One region of the Flexivirga sp. B27 genome, then DNA from elsewhere that is predicted to be linked to it. Evidence: riboswitches for the same ligand, from Rfam matches in the RefSeq annotation. Region 1 holds a riboswitch; each other region holds the start of a gene.
What was found. A riboswitch is a leader RNA that binds a small molecule or an ion and turns the genes downstream of it on or off. The one in region 1 is predicted to bind S-adenosylmethionine.
Positions count from the first base shown of each region.

Region 1 (4,879 bases):
GGTTGCCGCGTGGCGCGGGGGTCAGACCTGCCGGTCGGTGAGTTGCCACGCGTCCTCACTGCCGTCCGACTCGCCCGGATCGCCGTCCGCCGCAGCGTCATACGGCTGCTCGGCACCGGGCGGGTCCTCACCCCGCAGCAGGGCAAGCGTGGTCGGCAGCTCGTCGGGCTTGACCAGCACGTCGCGCGCCTTCGACCCCTCCGACGGGCCGACGATGCCGCGGCTCTCCATCAGGTCCATCAGGCGACCGGCCTTGGCGAAACCGACCCGCAGCTTGCGCTGCAGCATCGACGTCGACCCGAACTGGCTGTTGACGACCAGCTCGGCCGCCTGCAGCAGCAGGTCGAGGTCGTCGCCGATGTCCTCGTCGATCTCCTTCTTGGGAGCAGTGACCTGCACGTCCTCGCGGTAGTGCGGCTTCAACTGCCCCCGGACGTGTGAAACCACCTCTTGCACTTCGGTTTCGGTCACCCACGCGCCCTGCACGCGCATCGGCTTGGACGCGCCCATCGGCAGGAACAACGCGTCGCCCTGGCCGATCAGCTTCTCGGCACCGGGCTGGTCGAGCACGACCCGCGAGTCGGCGAGCGAGGATGTCGCGAACGCCAGCCGACTGGGCACGTTGGCCTTGATCAGACCGGTGACGACATCGACCGACGGGCGCTGCGTCGCCAGCACCAGGTGGATGCCGGCCGCACGCGCCAGCTGGGTGATGCGGACGATCGACTCCTCGACGTCACGCGGAGCGACCATCATCAGGTCGGCGAGCTCGTCGACGATCACCAGGAGGTAGGGGTAGGTCTGCATGACCCGCTCCGACCCCGGCGGCGGGGTCAGCTTGCCGGCGCGCACCGCCTTGTTGAAGTCGTCGATGTGCTTGAAGCCGAACGCAGCCAGGTCGTCATACCTGGTGTCCATCTCGCGCACGACCCACTGCAGCGCCTCCGCGGCCTTCTTCGGGTTGGTGATGATCGGGGTGATGAGGTGCGGAATGCCTTCGTATGCCGTGAGTTCGACGCGCTTGGGGTCGACCAGCACCATCCGGACCTCGTCGGGGGTCGCCCGCATCATGATCGAGGTGATCATCGAGTTGACGAAGGACGACTTACCGGCGCCGGTGGCACCGGCCACCAGCATGTGCGGCATCTTCGCGAGGTTCGCGACGACGTAGCCGCCCTCGACGTCCTTGCCGACGCCCATCACCATCGGGTGCGGGTTGCCGTGTGCCGCGCCGCTACGCAGCACGTCACCCAGGCTGACCTTCTCGCGGTCGGTGTTGGGGATCTCGATGCCGATCGCGGACTTGCCGGGGATCGGAGACAGGATCCGGACGTCGGCGGATGCCACGGCATACGCGATGTTCTTGGACAGGGCGGTGACGCGCTCGACCTTGGTGCCCTGACCGAGCTCGACCTCGTAACGGGTGACCGTCGGTCCGCGGGTGAAGCCACTGACCTGAGCGTCGACGTTGAAGGAGTCGAGCGTCTGGGTCAGCGCCTCGACGACCCGGTCGTTGGCCGCCGAGCGTGCCTTCGGCGGGGTGCCCGGCCGCAGCACGTCGTTGGCGGGCAACGTGTAGGTGACGTCCCCGGCCAGCTGCAACTGCTCGACCCGCTGGGGCAACGGCGTCGTCGGCGGGGCTTGCAGCCCCGGTGCGGTCGAGATCGACTCCGGCGGTGTGCCGGTCGTGCCCGGCAACGGCATCGGGGCGTCGCCGGCGCGATCCGGCTGCCCGGCGGTCGATTTCGTGACGCCGCCCGTCTTGCCCCCGGCAGCCGTGCCACCGTTCGACTTGTCGCCGTCGACGTCATAGACGTCGTCGGTGCCCGGGTCCTTCTCACCGGGTCGCAGCACCCGGCCGCTCTTGGTCCGCCGCGGCGCGACGGTCGCCGCCTGCTCGAAGGGCTCGTCACCGTCCAGACTCGGGTCGGTGTTGTCGTGCGTCTTGGTGCTGCGGCGCCGCTTGCGCTTGCCGCCGTCGATCTGGTCGCCGTGCAGGTCCTGCGCGACGGCGTCGACGGTGGCGTCCTCGTCGTCATAGGCACCGCCGCGGGCGAAGAGTCGATCACGCAGCAGGGCGAGGCGTTCAGGGATCATCGTGACCGGGGTCGCGGTCATCACCAGCACGCTGAAGACCAACAGGATGATCAGCAGTGCCATCGCGCCGACGGTGTGGACCGCAGCGACGACCGGACTGCTGGCCAGGAAGCCGATGATGCCGCCGGCGCCGCGCAACTGCTCGGTCTCGCTGGGCTGCGGAACACCCTTGGCGATGCTGGTGATCCCGCACACCGCGATCGCGAAGAGCGCGAGCCCGACCATCACCCGGTTGGTGCCCTGGTCGCCGCGCGGCGAGCGCATCAGGTGCACGCCGATCAGCACGAGCACCAACGGCAGCACGAGGGCGCCGAGCCCGAAGGTCCCGGCAACGATCGCGTGTATGACGGCACCGGCGTTGCCGGTGAGGCCCCACCACTCGCGGGCAGCGACGACGACGGCCGCCGCGATCAGCGCGAAGCCGAGACCGTCACGGCGCAGCTCAGGCTCCAACTCGCTGGTGGAGTGTCCGACCCGACGGGCAGCACCTCCCGCCACATGGGCGACACCCATCCAGGTGCCGCGCGCCGCGCGTAACGGGAAGGGCAGACCGCCTCCGGCCGGTTTGCCACCGGTCCGTGACTTCGCACCGGTGGCCTTCTTGGCCGGCGGCCGCGTCGAAGTGCGCCCCGACGCGGGACGCGAGCGCGAACCGGACGCCTTCGATCCGGACTTGCTGCGGGTCGCGCGAACGGTCGTTGTCGACGAGGACGGACGGGTAGCCACGAAAACACCGTACGCGACTGTCACTCCTGTCCCATAGGAAACACGCCGCCGAGCGACTGCTCCCGCCCTGCGCCTACGTTGTTCCGACCCGCGGTGGCGCCTTCCGTTGCCACTTGACCGAAAGGCGCACATCCGGACCGAGAGGCGTACAAATCCGACCCTGTTTCGTGCTCCACTCGGTCGTTTTGTACGCCTCTCGATCGGTCGGACACTGACCGGACAGTGGCCGGCCAGGTGGGCGGTCGCCTGCTTTCCACGACTCGGACAATGTTGGCGGCGACTCCCGCCATACCTCTATATTTGCCAGCAGGTCATGAGACTCAGCGCGAAGCCCCGGCTTGCTGAGCGGCAACCCTCCACCGCGGTGGGGTGCTCCGGGTGACGACCGGGCCGGCGCGACAACGTGTCGGCAAGCGCGGATCGGCTCTGCACCAGCTCTCGTCGATCCCTGATCGGCCGAGGAGCGCCCGTTGAGCACTGTCAGCATCGAACCCCAGCACGACACCACCGGCACCAGCACGTCCGCCGCTGCATCCCCAAGTGCATCCCGCACCAGCACCCGACCGTCGGCGGTGCCGGCCCCCGGACCGCGGCGTGCCCCGCGGTTCACCGACGGTGTGCCGAGCACCGTCTCCGCGCAACTGGGCGTGCCCACCGTGCACCGCACCGTCACCGACTACGCCAACTTCGACCACGGCGCGACCGCACCGGCACTGGTCGCGGTCGCCGAGGCGGTCGAGCACGCCCAGCGGCGCTACGGCTCGGTCCACCGCGGCGCGGGATACGCCAGCCGGGTCACCACCGGCTGGTTCGAGGCGGCACGCGCCGAGGTCGCCGGTTTCATCGGCGCCCGCCCGGGCGACGAGGTCGTCTTCACCCGCAACACCACCGACGCGCTGCGCCTGCTGGGGCACTGCCTGCCGGCCGAGACGCACGTCTTCGCCTGGGCATCCGCGCACCACGCAGCCCTGCTCCCCTGGCCGGCCGCGAACACCACCCGACTGCCGGTCCCGACCGGCACCAGCGACGCGGTCGACCTGTTGCGCACCGCGCTCGCCGCATCCGCCGACGTGTCATCCGGTCGCGAGAAGCTCGTCGTGATCACCGGCGCCTGCAACGTGACAGGCGAGATCTGGCCGGTGGCCGAGTTGGCCGACGTGGCGCGGGAGTTCGGTGCCCGCACCGTGCTGGACGCCGCACAGTTCGCACCGCACGTCCCGATCGACCTGGACACCCTCGGCGTCGACTGGATCGCGTTCTCCGGGCACAAGCTCTATGCCCCGTATGGCGCAGGCGTGCTCGCCGGCCGCCGCGACTGGCTGGACGCCGCAGCGCCATACCTGCCCGCGGGCGGTGCGACTGCTGCGGTGACAGCGGAACGCACCGACTGGCAGACCGGACCGGCACGCCACGAGGGCGGGACACCCAACGCGGCCGGGGCGATCGCGATCGCCGCCGCATGCGCCACCTTGCGGGAACACCGCGCGGTCATCGCGGCACACGAGGCGAACCTCTACTCGACGTTGAGGGCCGGGCTGGCTGCGATCGACGGTGTCCAGGTCGTCGGCGCGCTCGGCGATCGGCCGAACGTCGGCGTGGTGACCTTCACGGTCGACGGCTACGAACCCTCGCTGGTCTCGCAGGTGCTGGCCGACGAGCACGGCATCGCGGTGCGAGACGGTCGGTTCTGCGCGCACCTGCTGTGTGACTCCCTGCTCGGCGCCGGTGCCACCGCTGTCCGGGCGAGCCTGGGCCTGGCCACGACCGCCGAGCACGTCCAGCGGCTGGTCTGCGCGGTCCGCCGCCTGGTCGAGCAGGGTCCGGCGCTGTCCTACGTGCACACGCCGGACGGCTGGTCGGCTCCGGCCGATCCGCGCGACCTCAGTGAGCCGCTGCCCTGGTGAGCATCCGCAACCGGGTCCAGTAGGCCAGGTGATCGGTGCCGGGCACCTGCACCGTTCCGTCGGCAACCACACCGAAGCCTCGGCTGAGCACGTGATCCAGCTGGATGAAGGGCGGCAGCCAGCTGTCGTTCGGCCACGTCCGGCGCCAGCCG
Region 1 covers NZ_JBPYUM010000001.1:1,019,480-1,024,358, forward strand. The annotation lists gene ACSZL9_RS04675 (ion channel) at 1-49, opposite strand, end outside; gene ACSZL9_RS04680 (DNA translocase FtsK 4TM domain-containing protein) at 22-2,610, opposite strand; SAM riboswitch class IV at 3,133-3,245, shown strand; gene ACSZL9_RS04685 (aminotransferase class V-fold PLP-dependent enzyme) at 3,294-4,727, shown strand; gene ACSZL9_RS04690 (endonuclease/exonuclease/phosphatase family protein) at 4,705-4,879, opposite strand, start outside.

Region 2 (4,879 bases), 110 kb from region 1:
GTCAACTTCCTGCTCACCCTCCTCACGGATGAGCGGCCGATAGCGCACCTCGACCGGGTAGGTGCGTCCGGACACCTCGATGACCGGGACCGGCGGCTGCCCTTCGATGGTGAAGTGGTCGGCGAACCGCTGCGGATCGATCGTCGCCGACGTGATGATGACCTTCAGGTCCGGCCGGCGTGGCAGCAGCTGCCGCAGGTAGCCCAGGATGAAGTCGATGTTGAGCGACCGCTCGTGCGCCTCGTCGATGATCAGCGTGTCGTAGCGGCGCAGGTCGCGATCACGCTGCAGCTCGGCGAGCAGCACACCGTCGGTCATCACCTTGACCAGCGAGTCCTTGCTCGTGTGATCGGCGAATCGCATTTGATAGCCGACGGTTTCGCCGAGCGTGACGTCCAGCTCCTCGGCGATCCGCTCGGCCACCGACCGGGCCGCGATGCGCCGCGGCTGGGTGTGCCCGATCAGCCCGCCGAGACCGCGGCCCAGCTCCAGGCAGATCTTCGGCAGCTGGGTCGTCTTGCCCGAGCCGGTCTCGCCGGCGATGACAACGACCTGGTGGTCGCGGATCGCCGCGGCGATCTCGTCCTTGGCCGCACTGACCGGCAGCTGCTGCGGATAACTGATCGCGGGGACGAGGGTGCGACGGTGCTCACGCCGTGCCTCCCGTTGTTCGGGAGTCTCGCGCAGTTGCAGGCGGCTGTTGCCCGGACGACCAGCGCCTCGTCCGCGACGGCCGCGAGAGCGACGGTTGGCGGGCGCGGCGGGGTCAGGTGAGGTCATGGTGATCTCGACCATTGTCGCAAACGCTTGCGGCATACGTCGAAAGCATTCTCGCGGCTCGGTTGTCGCGGTTCAGATCGAGCGGGCGACGACCTCGCCGAAGAGCTCTTCGCCGTCCACGGGCAGTCCGCGGGCCGCGAACCACGTGGCGACGTTGACGCAGTCGCGCTGCAGCAGCTCCATGCCGTGTGGGTTGCCAAAGAGGTCGACCGTCTGCGGCAGGTCGATCAGGACCAACCGCTCCCCCGCGACCAGCAGGTTGTATGCCGACAGGTCGCCATGGACACAGCCGAGCGAGGCCAGTCCGGTGATCGCGTCGGCGAGCTGGGACCACAGTGATTCCAAGAGGTTTCGGTCCGGCCGGGTCGAGGCCAGCCGTGGTGCAGGCGCACCCTCGCCGTCGACGACGAGCTCCATCAGGATCTCGGTGCCGTCGATCTGCACGGGGTACGGCACCGGGACGCCGGCGTCGTGGCAGCGCACCAACGCCTCCCACTCCGCCCGTGCCCACATGCCCGCGGCGACCGACTTGCCGAAGGTCGTGCTCTTGGCCATCGCACGCGCCTCGCGACCACCCTTCCTGGGCAGCTTGCGTCCCTCGGTGTAGGCGGTGTTGCGGTGGAACGTCCGGTGCGAGCTGTCGCGGTATCGCTTGGCGGCGAGCACCACGCTGCGATCGTCCAGCGGCGCCGAGCGCTCCAGCAGGAAAACGTCGGCCTCCTTGCCAGTCTTGAGCACACCGAGCTCGGTGTCGACGGCGGCGTCGTCGGTGATCACCCACTCCGGCCACGGTTCGGGGCCGCGACTCAGCGGCTCACAGCGGCCCCAGGTCGACCAGCGCTGGCCGTCCTCGAGGTCGCCGATCTGCTGGTAGTCGAAGGTGAAACGGGGATCAATGAAGGAGGCAGGAACCTCCGGGTGTTGCGACATACGGTGTTGCGACATACGGGGAACTCCGATCGAGAAAGAGCCTGGAAGCGGGCAGCACGCCCTCAACTTCTGTCATCACTGACTCCTTCCCTCGGGTCCACCGTTTGCAGCCGGATGCCGCCGGTGACGTGTGCGACCAAGATCCCGGTCGCGACGTATGCCGGTCAACCGATTTTCCGACCCACCCATATTGACCGGCGTACAAAAGCATTGAGCGGCATACGGATTCGGGGTGAATCCGTATGCCGCTCAATGCGGAGGTATGCCGCTCGATCAGCGGCGCACCGTCAGACCTTCGCCGCGGTGAAGCCCTGCTCCAGGTCGGCGATGATGTCGTCGATGTGCTCGATGCCGACCGACAGGCGCACGAGACCCGGCGTCACACCCGCCGCGAGGCGGTCCTCGTCGGGGCCCTGCGAGTGGGTCGTCGATGCGGGGTGGATCGCCAGCGAGCGCACGTCACCGATGTTGGCGACGTGGGAGTGCAGGCTCAGCGCCTCGACGAACTTCCGGCCCGCGTCGACTCCGCCCTTGATCTCGAACGCGAGCACCGCACCGGCGCCGAGCGGCGTGTATTTCTGCGCCAACTCGTAGTATTCGTTGCCCGGCAGCGAGGCCCAGCGGACCGACTCGACCTGCTCGTGGTCCTGCAGCCACTCGGCGACCTTGCGCGCGTTGGACACGTGCCGCTCGACGCGCAGGCTCAGCGTCTCGATGCCCTGCTCGATGAGGAACGCGTTGAACGGCGAGACCGCGGAGCCGAGGTCACGCAACCCCTGCACCCGCGCCTTGAGAATGAAGGCGAGGTTGGCACCCAGGTCGCTGCCGACACCGAGGTCGCGCGCGTAGACCAGGCCGTGGTACGCCTCGTCCGGGGTGTTGAAGCCGGGGAACTTCTCCGGGTCCTTGGCGTAGTCGAAGTTGCCGCTGTCGACAAGGACACCGGCGATCGAGTTGCCATGACCGCCAAGGTATTTCGTCGCCGAGTGGATCACGACATCCGCACCGTGCTCGATCGGGCGCAGCACAAATGGTGTCGCGATCGTGTTGTCCACGAAGAGCGGCACACCATGCTCGTGCGCGATGCCGGCGACCAACTCGATGTCCAGGACCTCGGACTTCGGGTTGGACACCGTCTCGGCGAAGACCAGCTTGGTGTTGGGCCGGAACGCCGCCTCCCAGCCGGCCGCATCCGTGCGGTCCTCGACGAAGGTCGTCTCGATGCCGAGGTTGGCCAGCGTGTGCTTCAGCAGGTTGAACGTGCCGCCATACAGGCTCGGGCTGGCGACGATGTGGTCGCCGGCGCCGGCGACATTGAGGATCGCCAGCGTGGTGGCCGCCTGTCCGGAGGCGACCAGCAGTGCGCCGACGCCGCCCTCGAGGTCCGCGATGCGCTTCTCGGCCACGTCGGTCGTGGGGTTCATCAGGCGGGTGTAGATGTTGCCGAACTCCTTGAGTCCGAACAGGTTTGCCGCGTGGTCGGCGTCGTTGAACTGGTAGGACGTGGTCTGGTAGATCGGCAGCGCGAGCGAGCCGGTCGTCGGGTCGGCACTCTGTCCGGCGTGAATCTGCCGCGTCTCGAAGGACCAGTTGGGGGTGGCGTCGGTGCTCATCATGACCTTCCGTGCAAAAGGTTCGCCGGGGACGACAGCCGCCCTCGGCGGCGGACCCACGTTCGTGATGTCCGCGCTTGCCACACGGCGATCCGCACCGGTGGCCTGGTCCTCACCCGGGGCACCCCACCGCGGAGGAGGGTTGCCGGCCAGCGAGCCGGGGCCTAATCGCTGACACTCATGACCTGCTCGTGATGGTAGCTCTGCCCACCCGTTGATACATAACCGTCTCTAACTGTGGACTCCTTGCCGCGTTATGCGTGGCCGATCCGGCGCGGGAGGTCTTGACGACCGGATTGCCATCTTTCTATATTGCTAGCATGCAAGCAAGTGATAAAGCGTCCGCGAAGACGAAGACGCAGTTCAACGTCTATCTACCGACCGACGTGATCCGCGAGGTGAAGCACCGCGCGATCGACGACGGATTGAGCCTGTCTGTGCTCGTCGAGCAGGCACTGCGCGACTACCTCGACCAAGGAGAGACCCGATGACCCTCACCGTGCAGCCCCTGCGCTTCACCGACAACATCGACGAGATGACCCGCCTGCTCAGCGCGCTCGGGATGTCAGTCAGCATCACCAGTGACAAGGGTGGCTGGGTCGTGCTCGCCGGCCGCGCCGGCACGGTCGCGCTGCACAGCGCATCCGGTGCGACATCGGGTGCCACGCAGGGCCAGACCACCCTGTGTTTCGAGGCGGACGACCTGGACGCTGTCGCGCACCGGCTCACCGAGCAGGGCTTCGGCAACGACGAACACCCCGCCGAGTCGATGGTGTATGACGAGGCCTACGGCCGGGCAATCTCGATCACCGTCAACGGCGAGGAGATGACCATCAACGGCCGCTCCGAGGACCTCTACGGCTACACCAGCACCGGAGTCTCGGCCGGACCGGACACGGGTGACCTGCGCGTCACGCCGATCCGTTTCGTCGACGACCAGACATCCGACCGTCGGCTGCTGGAGTCGCTCGGCTTCACCGTGGCCGGCGAGGCGAGCCGCTACTTCACCCAGTTGGAGCTCCCGGACGCCGGTGGCTCGGTCGGGCTGCACTACATCTATTCGGACGAACTCCCCATCGTGCCAGGCCCTTTCGCCATACAACTGACGTTCCAGACGGCCACTCCCCTGCCCGAAATCGTGCGGCGGGCGACATCCGTCGGCGCGCAGGCGCAGCTCGAGAAGTCCGAAGTCGGTGATTTCGTCACCATCGTCGACCCGGACGGTCAGCAGATCCAGGTGCACGCCGCAGCGCAGTGACTCGTCAGCAGGACGCCCTGCTGACGGGGCGAGCGGCTCAGGTCCTCGGTGCGAGCGTCGTGCTGCTGGAGTTCATGGCTGCGGTGACGACCTTCGTCGCGGCCACGTTGTTGCCAGTGGTGGTCGACGAATTCGACGCCGGACGCCGCGTCGGAGTCGTGGTCAGCGGCAGCGCGATCGGGTTGTTCCTCGCGCTCCCGCTCGCCGACCAGTTGCTCGCTGCGCTCGGCTCCGTCCGGACGCTCATCGCCGGCGCCACGCTGACCGTCCTGGGCGGGGTCCTCTCGGCGATCTCGAG
Region 2 covers NZ_JBPYUM010000001.1:910,658-915,536, forward strand. The annotation lists gene hrpA (ATP-dependent RNA helicase HrpA) at 1-780, opposite strand, end outside; gene ACSZL9_RS04205 (serine protein kinase RIO) at 853-1,725, opposite strand; gene ACSZL9_RS04210 (bifunctional o-acetylhomoserine/o-acetylserine sulfhydrylase) at 1,998-3,323, opposite strand; SAM riboswitch class IV at 3,392-3,509, opposite strand; gene ACSZL9_RS04215 (ribbon-helix-helix domain-containing protein) at 3,644-3,814, shown strand; gene ACSZL9_RS04220 (VOC family protein) at 3,811-4,581, shown strand; gene ACSZL9_RS04225 (MFS transporter) at 4,578-4,879, shown strand, end outside.
Region 2: linked by a shared signal. The riboswitch ahead of ACSZL9_RS04210 (bifunctional o-acetylhomoserine/o-acetylserine sulfhydrylase) and the one ahead of ACSZL9_RS04685 (aminotransferase class V-fold PLP-dependent enzyme) in region 1 are both predicted to bind S-adenosylmethionine.

Region 3 (4,879 bases), 130 kb from region 1:
TCCGTCCTCGCGGGCAGCCTTCGACCACGGCACGGACCGCGCACCCGGGATGTGTCCGCCGCGGATCGAGCCCTCCTGGGGGTAGTCGGGCATGTGCGTCAGCTCGCCGCTGAACTCGCCGGGGGAGCGGACGTCGACCATCGGCTTGTCGAGATGGGCGAGCACGTCGTCCTTGAACGCACGAATCGGTGCGTCGGCCCGCTCGACCACGGGGTAGTCGGCCGGCCGCGCGGTCGGCACCTCACGGGTCATCTCGCGGTCCTCGGCCATCCATGCCGAGCGGCCCCCGTCGAGCAGGCGGACGTCCTCGTGCCCGAATAGCGTCATCACCCACAGGGCGTATGCCGCCCACCAGTTGGACTTGTCGCCGTAGATCACCACGGTGGTGTCGCGCCCGATGCCGCGCTCCGACATGACCTTGGCGAAGCCTTCGCCGTCGACGAAGTCACGGGTGACCGGGTCGTTGAGGTCGGTGTGCCAGTCCACCTTGAAGCTGCCGGGGATGTGGCCGGTGTCGTAGAGCAGGACGTCCTCGTCGGACTCCAGGACCACCAGGCCGTCGTGGTCACCGGCCAGTTGCTCGGCCAGCCAGCCGGTGGTGACCAGGCGCTCGGGGTGGGCATATGCAGCGAGCTCGGAGCTCGGGTCTTTGGGGTAAGCCATAACGCCACGTTACGCGGTCGCTGAAGCCGCCTCGACGGGGCTGGCAGGATGGGCGCCATGTTCGGCAGCAGTAAGAAGAAGAGCACCCAGCCCGTCCCGCTCGACAAGGGTCCGTTGGGCGGTGCGGCGGTGAGCCTGTCGCAGAAGCTGGTCACCGTCGGCGTCGACGGGAAGGCCGGCTTCGATAGCGCGCGTGCCGTCGCGCTGGCCGCTCACGAGGCCCACCCGGCCGACGTCGAGCGAGCGATCGACAGGGTGATCTCCCAGCATCGCAAGCTCGCGGCGAGTGCCGGATTCATCACCAGCCTGGGCGGATTCGTCACCATGGCCGTGGCGCTCCCGGCCAATCTGGTCGGGTTCTACCTGCTCAACACCCGGATGGTCGCGGCGATCGCGCACCTGCGCGGTTACGACTTGGACGACCAGGCCACGCGCACCGCCATACTCCTGACGCTGGTGGGTGGGGACGCCGACGATGTACTGAAGAAAGCCGGCGTCGTCAGCACCGGGCGGCTGGCACACCTCGCCAGCGGACAGCTGCCGCCGCCCGCGGTGATGGTCGTCAACAAGGCCGTCGGGTTCCGGCTGGTCAGCCAGCTCGGCGACAAGCTGCTCACCAAGCTCGGCAAGGGCATCCCAGTTGCGGGCGGCGTGATCGGCGCCGGCCTCGACGTGTTCCTGCTCAACCGCATCGCCAAGATCGCCAAGAAGGAGTTCCCCCGACGGGAGCGACTGCGCGAAGGGCGGCGCTGAGCGTGGCTCGCCTGCCGAACCTGCGCTGGTCGGCGATGCGCCGGATCTCCGACGCGCTCCAGGAAGCCGCCGATCCGGGCGGTCCGGCCATCACGGCGCGCATCGCCTGCCTGCCCCGGATGACCAAGGCCGTCGCGCGCGGTGACTACGACGAAGTCACCGCGGGTCACCTTGCGCTGCTGGCGGCCGCGGCTGCGTATGTCGTCTCACCGGTCGACCTCCTGCCCGAGGCGCTCGTCGGCGTCATCGGACTCGCCGACGACGCCGTCGTGCTGGCCTGGCTGGCCAAGACCCTCACCACAGACACCGACCGGTTCCTGGAGTGGGAGCGGCGCCGCGGGCACACCGTCCGGGGCGAACGCATCTCCTGACCGTCTCATCCACAGCCCCAACCCGCCCGGCACGTCGTCCACAGCGCGCGTTGTCACGGTGGGCGAGGCGGTGGCTCGGGCCGCAAGCTGCCGGGCATGACCTCGAGACTGCGCGGCATCGGTGAGATCGTCGCCTACCTGCCCTATCAACTCGGCTACGTGCCGCGAGACTGCCTGGTGGTCGTCGGCACCCGGGAAGGGCGGACCAGTCTCACGGCACGGTTCGAGCGGCCCGGCAGCCGCGAGATCGGTGCACTGGCCGATCAGATCGCCCGCGCGCTGCTCCGGCAGGACAGCCAGGAAGTGCTCCTGCTGTGCTACGACGGGTTCGGCGCGATCGACCGGTTGTTCGTGGCCGAGCTGCGCACCCGCTTGCGGCAGGCCGGAGCGCACCTGGCGCACGTCGCCCGGGTGCGCGACGACGGCGCCCAGTGGCGGGTGGAGGAGTGCTCGTGCGACGGCTGTCCCCGGGTGTGGTCATCGGTTCCGCCCGCCACTGACGTCGAGCCGGTCGCCGAGAGCGTGCTGCGCGGGGTCGTGCCGGCCGACGACCGGGCCGACCTGGAGCGCCGATACGACCTCCGGCATCCGTTGGTGGCTGCCGCGATCGGGGCACGGCTCGGCGACCCGGACCCGCCGCTGCTGCCGACAGCCCAGGTGTTGCCGCGGGTGCTGTTGGAGCAACAGACCTCGGTCCACGACCTGCCGGTGGAGGTGCTGGCGTCGGCGACGCTGGCGGTCGACTCGGTGCAGGTGCGCGATCAGGTGCTGTCCTGGCTGATGCCGGACTTCCTGCCGGCGCAGGTGGTCGGCCCGCCGGACGGGTCGGACTGTGCGATCGACCCCCTCCATCTCGGCCTGCCGCCACAGTGGCTGCGCGGGGTCGATCCGTTCGACGACCCGGTGGCCGCGGTCGCGCGCCGGCTCGAGGAGTGGGTCGGGTGCGTGCCGCCGCCGTGGAGTGTCCCGGTGCTCCTGCTCAGTGCTGCAGTGCGCTGGACGTCCGGCAACGGGGTGCTCGCATCCTTCGCGGTCGACCGGGCGCTGGAGCAGGAGCCGGGGTGCCGCCTCGGCCGGCTGTTCGCGGCCGCGCTGCAAGCGGGACTGCGCCCCACCTTCGGTGATGAGCAGCGCCCTGCATGAGGGAACGGCCCGGACAGTGAGACGGGCGCGCTGCTGCTTCGACGCCGGTGGGCGATTTTGCTACCGTCATACCTGTCATGAGTCCCAGCGTTCAGTGACCTTCGGGCCACGAACACAGCCCCGGCTGGCTGGGCGGCAACCCTCCACCGCGGTGGGGTGCCCCGGGTGAAGACAGGGTCGACCGCACACGGCGGTCGGCAAGCGCGGGGCGGCGAGCCCCAAGGGCACCCAAGGAGTGGGCCGGATGACCGCCATACACACCACGTCCTCAGCGACGCAGTGGTGCGCACCGCCGCAGGACGCCAACCCCGACGCCCGCGCCATCCGGCTGACCGACGTTCACCTCGAGAACGGCGAGCGCCTGCCCGAGGTCGTCGTCACCTTCCAGACCTGGGGTCGGTTGTCCCCGGACGCCGACAACGCAGTGCTCATCGAGCACGCGCTGACCGGCGACTCCCACGTCGAGGGGGAAGCCGGACCCGGCCAGCCCACCGCCGGGTGGTGGCCGGACCTGATCGGTCCGGGCCGCACCCTGGACACCGACGAGCTGTATGTCGTCGCGATCAACGTGCTCGGTGGCTGCCGCGGCACCACCGGACCCGGGTCGACTGCTCCCGACGGCAAGGCGTGGGGGTCCCGCTTCCCGCGCACGACCATCCGCGACCAGGTCGCGGTCGAGGCTGCGGTCGCCGACGCGCTCGGCATCGACGCGTGGTTCCTGGTCCTGGGCGGCTCGATGGGCGGCATGCGCACCATCGAGTGGGCCGCCGGACTGCCGCAGCGGACCCGGGCAGCACTGGTCATCGCCAGCGCGGCCCAAGCCACGGGCGACCAGATCGCGTGGGGTCAGGCGCAGACGCTGGCCATCGCCTCCGATCCCGCGTATGCCGGGGGCGACTACTACGACACCGGCGTCATACCCGAGCACGGCCTGGGCATCGCCCGCCGGATCGCGCACGCCACCTATCGCAGCGCCGACGAGTTCAACACCCGCTTCGGCATCCAGCCGCAGGAGTCCGAAGACCCGCTCGACGGCGGCCGGTTCGCCGTCGAGAGCTACCTGGACCACCAGGCCGGCAAGCTGGTCGCCCGGTTCGACGCCGGTTCCTACGTGCATCTCACCGCGGCGATGGCCACGCACGACGTGACGCGCGGCCGGGGGAGCCTGACAGAGGTCCTCGGCAGCTACCCCGGACTGCTGCGGGTCGCCGCCGTCGACAGCGACCGCTTGTTCCCGGTCGAGCTGTCCGAGCAGATCGTCGCCGCGCACGGTCGCGGCCACGTCCGGCTGCTGCGCTCGCAGCACGGGCACGACGGGTTCCTGATCGAGACCGAGCAGATCGCCGCAGTGGTGTCCGAGACCGTCGCCGACGCGCGCAGGCGCCGGTTACCGGTGCGTGTCGCCGGCTGACGTGACGTGATCCACATCATGGGCGGCCCGCAGGTCGCGACGGTCCGGTAGCGTCGGCCCTACGTGCCGAGTCGGTGCAGGACCCGGCAGGAAGAGGTGATCGCGCAGTGGCTGTCGTGGTGGGATACGTGCCGACCAAGGAAGGCGAGGCGGCGCTGCGCCGTGCTGCCGCGGAGGCAGCGGTGCGGCAGACACCGCTGGTGGTGCTCGACTCGGCGCATGCCGCGGGGGAGGACCAGGCCGACGATGCCCGGGCCCAGCTGGCGGCGCTCGCCGATCAGGAAGTCAGCTACGAGGTCCGCACCATCGGACCGAGCGACGACGCCACGGACGAGCTGTTGCGTATCGCTGAGGACGAGTCGGCCGATCTGCTGGTGATCGGGCTGCGCCGTCGCTCGCCGGTGGGCAAACTGATCCTGGGCGCCAATGCGCAGCGGATCCTGCTCGACGCCGCGTGTCCGGTGCTCGCAGTCAAACCTTCGGAGTGACCCGACCGCCCCGAATCCCTTGGCGGACAGGACTTTTCGGCGATCGGACG
Region 3 covers NZ_JBPYUM010000001.1:894,066-898,944, reverse strand. The annotation lists gene ACSZL9_RS04170 (sulfurtransferase) at 1-663, opposite strand, end outside; gene ACSZL9_RS04165 (EcsC family protein) at 721-1,416, shown strand; gene ACSZL9_RS04160 (YkvA family protein) at 1,419-1,787, shown strand; gene ACSZL9_RS04155 (DUF4192 domain-containing protein) at 1,884-2,930, shown strand; SAM riboswitch class IV at 3,004-3,140, shown strand; gene metX (homoserine O-acetyltransferase MetX) at 3,175-4,341, shown strand; gene ACSZL9_RS04145 (universal stress protein) at 4,449-4,829, shown strand.
Region 3: linked by a shared signal. The riboswitch ahead of metX (homoserine O-acetyltransferase MetX) and the one ahead of ACSZL9_RS04685 (aminotransferase class V-fold PLP-dependent enzyme) in region 1 are both predicted to bind S-adenosylmethionine.

Region 4 (4,879 bases), 770 kb from region 1:
TCCCCGGCGTGACCGACCTGGACACCGTGGCGCGGCTGACTGCTGCCATCGACGCGCCGGTCAACATCCTCACCGGGCCGAGTGCGCCGAGCGTCGGCGATCTGCATGCCGCCGGCGCGCGGCGCATCTCAGCCGGATCATCCCTCGCTGGCGCAATCTTCGGTCACCTCGAGCGCGCAACCCGCGAGCTGCTCGGGTCCGGCACGTATGACGAGTTCGCTGGTGCGCACAGCCATGCCGAGCTGAATGCACTCTTCGGCTAGCGGCGAAGAGCCTTGCGGGCCAACGCGTTTCCGCCGAACTGCGCCAACTGCACCAGCACGATGATCACAGCGACTGCGATCCAGGTGACCGCCCAGTCGAACCGGTGATAGCCGTAGGTGATCGCGAAGTCACCGAGCCCGCCGCCGCCGACTGCACCAGCGATCGCGGTCATGTCGACGACGGCGACGAAGATGAAGGTGTAGCCGAGGATCAGCGGGCCGAGCGCCTCGGGCACGAGCACCGAGCGAACGATCTGCCACGGTCCGGCGCCCATCGCCTCCGCTGCCTCGATCACACCGGGATCGACTGAGACCAAAGACTGTTCGACGATGCGGGAGACTCCGAACGTCGCAGCGATGACGAGTGGGAAGAGCACTGCTCGGGTGCCTATCGTCGATCCCATCGCCTGCAGGGTCAACGGCGCGATCGCGGTGACGAAGATGATGAACGGGATCGGTCGCACGATGTTGACCAGCACGTTCAGCACCGTGTTGACCGCACGGTTCTCCAACAGTCCGCCACCGCGAGTGGTGAAGAGCGCGACACCGAGGAGCAGCCCGAGCAGCCCGCCGATCAGGATGGTCACGACGGCCATCAGCAGCGTCTGCCAGATGGCGGTCTGGAAGGTCGGCCAGAGCGTCGACCAGTCGGTGCTCATGACAGTGCCTCCACTGTTGCGCGCACACCCTCATCGGGACCGCGCAGCGCGACCGTGAAGGACCCGATCGACTCGTGTTTCAGGTCGGTGATGCCGCCATACACGATCTCGAAGTCGACCCCGTGGTCGCGTGCAGCAGCGCTGAGAGTGGAGCCGAATGCACGCTGGTCGGACACGTTGACTGTCACCAGCCTTTCGTCATACGACTCGCGAAGCTGTTGCAAACGCAGCGAATCCGGTCGGTTCCCGACCGTCGCGTCGACGAACCGCTGCGTCACCTCACTCTGCGGATCGCCGAGTATGTCGCGCACGGCGCCGCTCTCGACAACCCGTCCCGAGTCCAGGACCGCCACGCGATCGGCGATGGCACGCACCACGTCCATCTCGTGCGTGATCACCACGATCGTGATGCCCAACTCCTCGTTGACCTGCCTTAACAGCGCCAACACGTCGCGCGTCGTCTCCGGGTCCAGCGCCGAGGTCGACTCGTCCGCGAGCAGCAGGTCGGGATCGGACGCCAACGCGCGGGCTATCCCGACACGCTGCTTCTGCCCGCCGGACAACTCCTCCGGGTAGGACCACGCCTTCTCCAGCAGCCCGACGAACGACAGCAGCTCGGCGACCCGCTGCTCCTGCTGCGCGCGGTCCAGACCGGCCAACTGCAGGGAATAGGCGACGTTGCCGAAGACCGTGCGCGACCGCATCAGGTTGAACTGCTGGAAGACCATCCCGATGCGACGTCGTATGGCGCGCAACGGTTTTCCCTTCAATCGGGTGATGTCGAGACCGTCGACGGTGACCGTGCCGGAGGTGACCTCTTCCAACCCGTTGATGAGCCGGACCAGAGTGCTCTTGCCTGCGCCGGAGTAGCCGATGACCGCGAAGATCTCACCGCGACGGATCTCCAGGTCGATGTTGTCCAGCGCCCGGTGGGCGCTCTCGTTCTTGCCGAAGACCTTGCTGACGGAGTCGATCCGGACGAGCGGATCTGCGCTCACTTCGACGCCACCGTCTTCTCCAGGCGCGTCAGCAGCTTGCGAAGTGCAGCGGCGGGCTTACGCACCAGCACGCTGGTGTTCTTGGACTCCGCGACGACCAGCTTTGAGACGCGCGGGTCCTGGTAGAGCTCGACGACCTCGGCATACGTCGGGTTGTCGTTGTCCTGCTCGCGGGCCACGATCACGTTGATGTAGGGCTGCGCGGTCGCAGACTTCGGATTGTCAGAGTAGAGAGCGGATTTCGGGTCCAACTTGCCGTCGAGCGCGAAGTCGTTGTTGATGACTGCGCCGTCGACAGAGGACAGCGAGGTGACGGTCTGCGAGGCATCCACCGGTGTCACGCGCACCTTCGACGCGCCCTTGTCGATCTCGGCCGGCGTCGACAGGATCGTGCCGCCGCCCTTGAGCTTCAACAACCCCGCCTGCTGCAGCACCAGCAGCGCCCGCGCCTGATTGGTCGCGTCGTTTGGGATCGCGATCTTGGCGCCGGACGGGATCGACCGCACCGACTTGTGCTTGCGGGAGTAGAGGCTGAGCGGCACGACATACGTCGACCCGATGGGGGTCAGCGTCTGATGCGACTGCTGGTTGTAGGTCGCGAGGAAAACCAGGTGCTGGAAGAGGTTGAGGTCCAGTTGTCCTTGCGCCAGAGCGGGATTCGCCTGGGTGTAGTCGGAGAAATTGACCGTTTCCAACTTGATGTTGCGTTCGCGCGCGAGCTTCTTGAAGACCTTCCAGTAGTCCTGGTCGGCGTCGGTCACGCCGATCTTCACCGTGGTCAGCTTCGTGCCGGAGCCGTCCGACGACGCGCGACCGGCGGCGAAACCGCCGCCGCCCCCGAGCACGAGGCCGACGACTGCCGCGCCGATCCAGCTGCGTCGGGTGTGAATGCGGCGGGGCGGCAGGGTCGGCCGGTCCGGCAGGGACGGGACGTCGGTCGGGTCGGGGATGTTGTTGTCAGGCATGGTGTCCTCAGGGTCGCTGGTATGACGAACTGCGCCCGGCCGTGCTCAGGTCCGCCCATGCGCGATCAGCGCAAGACGGTCAAGTGGGTACTGCCGTGCTTGCCGCACTGCGAGATCGTGTGAATCACGCTCTGCGGCCTAGTCATTCACCTGGGGCACCCCGCCACGTGCGTGAGGGTTGCCGCCCAGCAAGCCAGGGCTTGTCGCTGGGTCTCGTGACTGGATCAAACATAAGTCAGCGTTACCGGAGTAGTCAAAACGGGTAGTGTTACTTCACTTTCGTGAGGTGGGTCACACGCGGTTCGAGGAGGGGCGCACACTTGCGCATGGGGGTGATGGGCATTGGTTGGGTCAGTGATCGGCGGGATCGTCGCCGTGGTCGGCCTGGTTGTGATCCTGCGATTCGTGGTCGGACTCGGCGTGGCCGCAGTGCATCGCGCTGGTGCGGTCACCGGTGATGCTGAGGTCGGGTCTGCACTCGAGCGCGCCAGGGACTGGCGGAGCCGGCGCCTCGCAGCCGCAGTGGTTGAGCCACGGCGTGACAACCCGATCCGGGTGGCGACTGTCGACTGTTCGACGGACGACGTCTTCGAGCTCGGCTCGATCAGCAAGGCGATCACCGGGATGCTGCTGGCCGACGCGGAACAGCGCGGCGAGCTCTCCATGAGCGACCAGATCGGCGATCACGTGCCGGAGCTGGCTGACCGCCCCATCGGTGCCGTCACGGTCAGCGCCCTTGCATCGCACCGCAGTGGGTTGCCGCCAATCGCGCTGGGCATCCGCGCGGTGCCCGGACTGCTCGGCTACGGCGTGCTCGGTCTCAGTCCGTATGTCGGCCAAGGAGTTTCATCGGTCGTGAGCCACGCGCGGCGAGTCAGGCTTCGGACACAGGGTGAGCAGGCCTACTCGAGTCTGGGAGCGGCGCTGACGGGTGCGGTGCTGGAGCGCGCAACCGGTTCGACATACGAGGATCTTGTCCGCGATCGACTCGCCACACCGCTCGGACTCACCCATACCTCTGCCGGGCCGAACGCGCCGCGTCGCAGCGGGTGCACCCGGTGGGGGCGATGGGCCCAGCAGTGGCGGCTGACCGGGTATGCGCCCGCCGGTGGGGTGACCAGCAGCATCGACGATCTCGCAGTCCTCGCGGCTGCCCTGCTGCGCGGCGATGCCCCGGGCGCTGCCTCGACACATCGCGACGACTGCTTCTGGGTGCGTGAGCGTATGCCGGGCGGGGGAATCGTGGTGTGGCACAACGGACAGACCGGCGGCTACGCGGCCTATCTCGTCATACGGCCGGACCTCGGCAAGGCCACGGTAGTTCTCTCCGACGTTGCGGACATGGGCCTCGTGGTCAGGGTCGCGCAGGCTGCCGCGACGTCCGATTGACCTGGGTCGCTAGCTCACATCGCGGCGAATTGTCGTCCGCACGGCAATGGCGGTGATGACGACGGCATAGCCCACGATGATCAGCGCAGCAAGCCATGGGTTGAGCAACTCGGCACCGGTTGCCGAACCGAAGGCGCGGTGCCCGGAGTATGCGAGCGACTGCACCGCACCGCCGGGCAGGTAGGGGTACGCCGGCCGGGTGAGCGAGATGCTGTTGATGGTCTGCTCGATCGCGAAGAGATAGATCAGCAACGCGCCCACGGCGGCAATCTGGTTGCGCAGCAACGCTCCCAGCGCGACACCGACGCCGGTCATCACGGCGATCGAAGCGGTGCCACCGACGACCGCGCGCGTCACCCCGGATGCCGTCAACGAGCCGCCGAGCAGGCCGCGGGCAGACAGCCAAGGGGCTGCGATGGCCGAGCAGATGGCTACGACGATGATGCCGACCAGCAGCCCGTAGCCGGTCAGGACCAGCAGTTTCGCGGTGATCAGCCGGCCACGATTCGGCACCGACAGATAGCTCGCGGTGACTGTGTGGTGCCGGTATTCGCCTGCGACTGCAGTGATCCCGACGATCGCGGTGATCATGTAGGCGGTCTGCA
Region 4 covers NZ_JBPYUM010000001.1:1,785,902-1,790,780, reverse strand. The annotation lists gene ACSZL9_RS08385 (isocitrate lyase/PEP mutase family protein) at 1-263, shown strand, start outside; gene ACSZL9_RS08380 (methionine ABC transporter permease) at 260-922, opposite strand; gene ACSZL9_RS08375 (methionine ABC transporter ATP-binding protein) at 919-1,920, opposite strand; gene ACSZL9_RS08370 (MetQ/NlpA family ABC transporter substrate-binding protein) at 1,917-2,885, opposite strand; SAM riboswitch class IV at 2,976-3,106, opposite strand; gene ACSZL9_RS08365 (serine hydrolase domain-containing protein) at 3,228-4,274, shown strand; gene ACSZL9_RS08360 (ABC transporter permease) at 4,284-4,879, opposite strand, start outside.
Region 4: linked by a shared signal. The riboswitch ahead of ACSZL9_RS08370 (MetQ/NlpA family ABC transporter substrate-binding protein) and the one ahead of ACSZL9_RS04685 (aminotransferase class V-fold PLP-dependent enzyme) in region 1 are both predicted to bind S-adenosylmethionine.